DNA from 3 places in the Sphingobium sp. B12D2B genome. Region 1 is predicted to be linked to each of the others. Evidence: predicted binding sites of a transcription regulator. Region 1 holds the regulator's gene; each other region holds the start of a gene.
What was found. Region 1 encodes LexA, which represses DNA repair genes until DNA is damaged. Its sites were predicted from a motif close to GTTCCNCNCTTGTTCT; they were not measured.
Positions count from the first base shown of each region.

Region 2: a site for LexA is predicted at 969-984, ahead of M2335_RS16150 (ImuA family protein). Genes of this name have one in related genera too.
Region 3: a site for LexA is predicted at 1,088-1,103, ahead of uvrA (excinuclease ABC subunit UvrA). Genes of this name have one in related genera too.

Region 1 is NZ_JAOQOH010000001.1:1,671,391-1,673,653, forward strand. It holds gene M2335_RS07935 (ComEC/Rec2 family competence protein) at 1-1,049, shown strand, start outside; gene lexA (transcriptional repressor LexA) at 1,074-1,778, opposite strand; gene M2335_RS07945 (bestrophin family protein) at 1,898-2,263, opposite strand, start outside.
Region 2 is NZ_JAOQOH010000002.1:45,795-48,057, forward strand. It holds gene M2335_RS16145 (DNA polymerase Y family protein) at 1-285, opposite strand, end outside; gene M2335_RS16150 (ImuA family protein) at 206-937, opposite strand; gene M2335_RS16515 (hypothetical protein) at 1,202-1,567, opposite strand; gene M2335_RS16160 (hypothetical protein) at 1,642-1,842, opposite strand; gene M2335_RS16165 (hypothetical protein) at 1,914-2,087, shown strand; gene M2335_RS16170 (nucleotide-binding protein) at 2,174-2,263, shown strand, end outside.
Region 3 is NZ_JAOQOH010000001.1:2,826,623-2,828,885, reverse strand. It holds gene uvrA (excinuclease ABC subunit UvrA) at 1-1,080, opposite strand, end outside; gene M2335_RS13370 (hypothetical protein) at 1,281-1,643, shown strand; gene M2335_RS13365 (Crp/Fnr family transcriptional regulator) at 1,678-2,263, opposite strand, start outside.

The DNA of each region.
Region 1 (2,263 bases):
GCGCGCTGATCGTGATGATCTTCTGGCCGGAGGCTGTCATCGGCCCCAGCTTTCAGATGAGCTTCATGGCCGTGACCGCCATCGTGGCGCTTTACGAATATCCGCCTGCACGGCGGCTGTTCGAGCGACGCGACGAGGGGCGGATAAAGCGCTGGACCCGCAGCCTCGGCGCCTTGCTGGCGACAGGTTTGCTGGTGGAACTGGTGCTGACGCCGATTGCCTTCGCTCATTTTCATCGCTCCGGCCTGCTGGGCGCTGCGGCCAATATGATTGCCATTCCGCTGACCAGTTTCGTGGTGATGCCGGCCGAAGTGCTCGCGCTGCTACTCGACGCTGTGGGGCTGGGGGCGCCGGTCTGGTGGGTTGTCGGCGTGGCGCTCAAGTTCCTGCTCTGGATTGCGCATACTGTCGCCAGTCAGCCCTTTGCCACGCTGTCGCTGCCCGTCTCCAGCGGACTGGCCTTTGCGCTCGCCATGATCGGCCTCTTGTGGCTGATGCTTTGGCACACGGCGCTGCGATGGTGGGGCCTGCCTCTGGCGGCGCTCGGCTTTTTCCTGACATTTCTAGCGCCGTCCGCCGATGTGCTGGTCACCGCCGATGGTCATCATGTGGCGGTGCGCCTGGGCGATGGGCGCATGGCGTTGTTGCGGAACCGAAGCGGGGATTATGTTCGTACCACTTTGGCCGAGGCCAGCGCCTATGACGGTGAGTTTGCGTCCCTGACGCAGGCGCCGGACACGCGATGCACGCGGGACATGTGCGCGATGACATTGCCGGGCCGTACCGGCCAGCCGCCGGTTCACCTGCTGATCAGTCGCTCGCGCCTGCTCGTTCCCTATCCCGAGTTGGTGGCCGCCTGCGCGCAGGCCGATCTTGTGATCGCTGACCGGCGCCTGCCGCCGGGATGTGTGCCGCGCTGGGCAAAGCTGGATCGGCCTGCGCTGAATGCCATGGGCGGTGCACTGATCCTGCTCGACAGTCGGGAGATCGTGCCGGGCCACGACCCGCGCAGCCGCCATCCCTGGATCGTGAGCACTAGTTCGCGCTAGAGCCGGCGTCCCATATCGCCCGCCTCAGTTATAGCGCCGCAAGAGCCCTGCGAGCCGGCCCTGAATGCGCACCTGCCGCGCCTCATAGGTTTGGGGCTCATGGTCGCGATTGGCAGGATCGAGCCGCACCTTGCGGCCGTCATGATGGAAATATTTGAGCGTCGCTTCATTCTCGTCGATGAGGGCCACGACGATCTGGCCATCGCGCGCCGTTTCGGTCCGCTGGATCAGCGCGAAGTCACCGTCAAAAATCCCTGCTTCGATCATCGAGTCACCGGAGACTTCTAGCGCGTAATGATCGCCGGCGCCCAGCAACGCGGCCGGGACCGGCAACATGGTGTCGCTCTCCATCGCCTCGATGGGAAGACCGGCAGCGATGCGCCCATGCAGCGGAATTTCGATCACGTCATTGGCGGCGATGGAGATCGTCCGCGCCGGCGCGGTGGCCGCCTTGCGCAGCGGGGTCACGTTGGTGGCCGCCGCCGGCTCTTCCGTCCGCTCCGCCACGGGCATACCATCGGGCAGTTTGAGGATTTCAAGCGCCCGCGCACGATTGGGCAGCCTGCGGATGAAGCCGCGCTCTTCCAGCGCGCTGATCAGCCGATGGATGCCGGACTTCGATTTGAGGTCCAGCGCCTCCTTCATCTCCTCGAAACTGGGCGAGACGCCACCCTGATCGAGATGCTGCTTGATGTAGCTGAGCAGTTGCTGTTGCTTGGCGGTCAACATGAGTGGTTCCCCAATATGGAACGGACGGAGAACGTTTAGGAAACGAATCGAGCCGCGTCAACACGGATCGGCCAAATATCTCAGGTTTCGGTGCGCTCTAGCCTTGCGCTAGCGAGCGATCAGGTCAGGATGTGCTGATCGGGCGCGATGGGTGCGGGGAGGTCGGTCGCGCCGAGGCGGGCGAGCATTTCGCGTTCCACCGTCCGCGTCATCGCATCGAGCGGCAAATCGTTGGGATCATAGCCGAACGGGTCTTCCAGCTGATCGCCCAAAGCATCCAGCCCGAAGAAGGTGTAGCTCGCCACCAGCACCGGAATGAGGGCCCACCAGCCCAGCGAACCAGCCAGGGCGAAGGGCAGCAACAGGCAGAAGACATAGGTCGTCCGGTGGAGGATGAGCGAATAGGTGAACGGAACCGGCGTGCTGGCGATCCGTTCACAGGCCGCCTGCACATCGCTGAGCGCCTTGAGTTGGCCCTCGATGAG
Region 2 (2,263 bases), on a different contig from region 1:
GAGCCGGCGCAGGCCCTCGAGATCCGCGTCCGGCTCGGCATCGACCACCTGGAGTTCCGGCGCGAGTGCGCGCGCCTTCGTGACCGTCATTCCTGGCTTGATGCCGAGAGCGCGAGCACCGGCGTCGATCGCCGCGATGACGCGGCGACCGTGATCCGGGATGGCCGTTACCAGCGGTCCATCTTCTGTGATCAGATCGCGCCGCTCAGGCGACGAATTTGCGATCTTCCGCCGCAGCCGGTCGGTCGACCAGTGCGGCAGGAAGAGCGATACGACCCGTCGCATCGCACGCCTCCACTATCCAGGAGTGCGGATTACCGCCGCGCACGCGTTCCAGTTCGACGCGCCAACGCGAGCGGCCGAGACTTGGAATGCCGAGATCTTCGCTCGGCGCCGCAAATATCCGCCAGCGCGTCACAGCCGCTGTACCTTCAGCGATCTGGTCCACCTTTGAAGCCCGGCGGAACACGAAGGCTACCACGCCCGAGCTCTCAGCGGCGAGCTGAAGCCGCTTTGACGCCGTCGTCGAGTATTTCGCGACTTCTCCGACGACCCCCGCAATGCCGGGGTGCCGCAGGCATTCCTCCATGGCCAGGAGCACGTTGGCGTCGCTTCCTGCCTCGACATGGATCACCCGGTCGGGGTGCAGGCCGGCCAGATGAAGGGCAGGGGCGAAAAGGTCGCGCCAGCGCAAGCACCAGAGAACCGGTCCATCGATCCGTGCGAGGATGCCTGCCAGAAAGACGGTCGCGCACGCATCATCCGCAAGATCGGGACTGCCGGCGATCTCGTGCAGAGCACCCGTGGCGATGCCCGCTCCAGGCAAACGCTGATCTAACTCATCGACGCCGAACGGGATTGCCGCATGTCGAACGCCCACGCCCTCGATTTGCGCGATGCGCGCTCGCAGATCTTCGAGGACATTGGATTGACGCATGGCATTCAAGAGACTCGGGGTACGTTGATTCGTTCCCTTTATGTTCTAGCTGCGATGCCTCCGAGTCAAGGCGCGTCTCCAATCCTCTGGGCGACGCGGCGCAGCAGCGAAAAAAATGCTGCCTCATGCACGTACGGGATTCACATCCGCTGCGAGGCAGCGTAGATTCTCCCTATGTTCCACCAGGCCGACCTTTTTGAGCAAGCGGTAAGCCGCAAAAGCATGGACACACCGGCACTTTTGGCCGCTGTTGCAGGTGCATCGTCACGCCCGAAATTTGCCTTCATGCTGCTCCAGCTTCTCGCGGAGGTCGCAGACGAACAGGGTAGCGCCGGCCCCTACGTTATGACTGGTAACAGCGCCGTTCCTGTGCGGGACTGGCTCTGCGACGCGCTTGTTCCAATGGGACAGCGTGATGCGCGCAGGCGATTGACGGTCGAAGCGGTCCGAGCCGAACTTGAACAGGCAAAACAGCTGCCGGCCGATCGTGCCGAGGCTGAGGATGTAATCGACAGCAAGGTCCGCGATCGTGTGCGCAGCTCCGGCCGCTGCAATGTTAGCCGGACGGTATCGGATCTTGTGCGCGGGGGCCTGCTTCGCCGCCACTACCAGGGCTATCGAGTTGATCACCAGAACCGCGGTGCCCAGCGCGAGGCGGTTTATACCATTGTGCCTGAAGCGCTCACCGTGCTGCGCCGGCGGGCTCAGCCGGGGCCGGGTTCCCGTTCCTCGTCAGCGAGGCGCTGAACCCGATCGGGCATCTGCAGCAGCTTCTCGGCCGCAGCGAGGACGGCTTCGACTTCACTCGGAAATGCCTCTGCCGAACTGATCGACACCCCACTCGAGAAGGTGATGGTTGCCTGAAACCCGTTGCCCTTGGGCGTTGCGGTCAACCGAATGTCCACGTCTGTCCTCCAAGGATCTCACGAGCGCCCCAAGGGTTGCGAATCCGACCGCAAAAGAGCACATACATTGCATGGCAACTGCAGCACCTTCGTCGACCAGCAAGAGCACCAGCACGGGCGCCAAGAAGGTCGGCCGTAGCGCGGTTACGGGTCAGTACGTGCTCGCACCGGCCACCAAGGGCGGCAAGATCACGATCGCCAAGGCCCGGTCGGCCGCGAATACCGTTCATAGCTCGAAGAAGTAGGTTTGCCACCGCCTCGGCTGTCAACGGACGATGTTTTCATAAACTGTCCCTTCGACCCTGACTACAGACCGATCTTCCAAGCGCTGGTGTTCACCGTATTTGCGTGCGGCTTCCGGCCCAGATCAGCACGCGAGCTGGACGATGGTGGGCAGACCCGCATCGACAAGCTCTACAAT
Region 3 (2,263 bases), 1.2 Mb from region 1:
CCAGGGCACGATCGCGCCCTTTTTGAGGGTCAGCGCCTCATTGGGGACAACGAGCTGCTCGTCAAACTCCAGCTTCTCGCCCAGGCCATCGCAGGCCGGGCAGGCGCCCTGCGGTGCGTTGAACGAGAACAGGCGCGGCTCGATCTCCTGAATGGTGAAGCCGCTGACGGGGCATGCGAATTTTTCGGAGAAGATGATGCGGTTGGCCGGGATGCCGGCGTTTTTCATGCCGGTCTTGCCTTTGGCACTGCCTCCGTTCGCATCGAGCGAAGTCGAGATGCCAGCAGCGTTCTCCTCTTGTGTCTCGACTTCGCTCGACACGGACGGGGAGGGCGTGCTGCCCAGTTCCGCCACCGTCCCCTCAGCCAGATCCACATAAGCCAGCCCCTCGGCCAGCTTGAGCGCCGTCTCGAAGCTCTCCGCCAGCCGCTGCGCCATATCCTCGCGGACCACCACGCGGTCCACCACCACCTCGATGTCGTGCTTGTACTTCTTGTCGAGCGCGGGGGCTTCCTCGATGGGGTAGAACTCGCCATCGATGCGCACGCGGGTGAAGCCGGCGCGCTGCCACTCGGCCAGTTCCTTGCGATACTCGCCCTTGCGGCCCCGCACGACCGGGGCGAGCAGATAGACCCGCGTCCCCTCCGGCAGCGCCAGTACGCGGTCGACCATCTGGCTCACCGTCTGCGCGCTGATCGGCAGGCCGGTGGCGGGGGAGTAAGGCACGCCCACGCGCGCCCACAGCAGGCGCATATAGTCGTAGATCTCGGTCACGGTCGCGACCGTGGAGCGCGGGTTGCGGCTCGTGGTCTTCTGCTCGATCGAGATGGCCGGCGAGAGGCCGTCGATATGCTCGACATCCGGCTTCTGCATCATCTCCAGAAACTGGCGCGCATAAGCGGAGAGGGACTCCACATAGCGCCGCTGCCCCTCGGCATAGATGGTGTCGAAGGCGAGGCTCGACTTGCCGCTGCCGGAGAGGCCCGTGATGACGACCAGCGCATCGCGCGGCAGATCCACGTCAATGCCCTTGAGATTGTGCTCGCGCGCGCCGCGCACCGAAATATGGGTAAGGCTCATGGGCGGTGTTCTATCTCTGTTCCTGAAGGGAATCCAGCGGCAAGGTTCAGCCAGAGGCACAGATAGGATCGCCCGAGGCCAGATGCGAGATGGCCCGACGGACATTCGCGCGATTGCACGTGCATCGAGTCTTGATCTTAATCATTGTACCAACAGGCCGTGGCGTGGAATGCCCGGCCCGACAGACGACGGAGAACGACATGACCCTGGCACGTTACGCACGACTGGCGACCCTTGCAGGCACCATGATGGTTTCAGCCACCGTCGCGCTGGCGCAGGACACGCCGCAGGAGCAGGAAGAGCGGCGTGTGCTCCATGCCGAGCAGGCAAAGCTGGCTGCGCAGCAGATGAGTGATTTCGAGGCGCAGAAGAAAGCCATTGCCGACGAGCAGGCCGCGCGCGAACAGACCTATCGCGACGCGCTGGCGGCGCGGGATGCAGAAATCGCCGCCGAACAGGCGCAGGCCGCCGAGGCGCGGGCGAAGTGGGAAGCGGATGTCGCGGCCTGTCTGGCTGGCGACAAGACCAAATGCGCGCCGCTTCCGCCCAAGACCGGAAAGTAGGAGGCCGCCCCCGCGCGACAGCTCCTTGCAAACGTTAGGGGCTGACGTCGTGGACCAGATGCTCGAGCTCGGCGGGGTCCGGATAGACGCCCGCCAGCACGTGATCGAAATGGGTGCGCACCATGTCGTTGCATGAACAGGCGCGCTGACGCAGCCGATCCGCATCCAGCACGACGAGCGAGCCGCGCCGGGTCTGGACAAGCCCGTCGGTCTTGAAGCTCTTGATCAGGCGGCTGGCATAGCTGCGCGCAATGCCGAGCAGGGAGCCGAATTCCTCCTGCGTCATCATCACCTGATTGTTGCCAGTGCGATCGACAGCGGCCGTCAGCCATTTGGCCGCCCGCATCTCCAGGCTGTGGACCGCGTTACACGCGACCGACTGGAAAATCTGGGCGAGCAGACAGTCCGCATAGCGGCTGAGCAGATCGCGAATGGCGGGAGAACTCGCTTTCAGCGTCTCCAGCGTCGCAGAATCGAACCGGGCGAAATAGCCGCCATGCATCACGCATGACCGGGAGTAAGCCGCCAGCCGCCCACTGCTGACGATGCCGCCCACAGCGCCCTCACGGCCGACCATCGCGATCTCGACCGACGAACCGTCGTCCATCAGCACGTGGAAA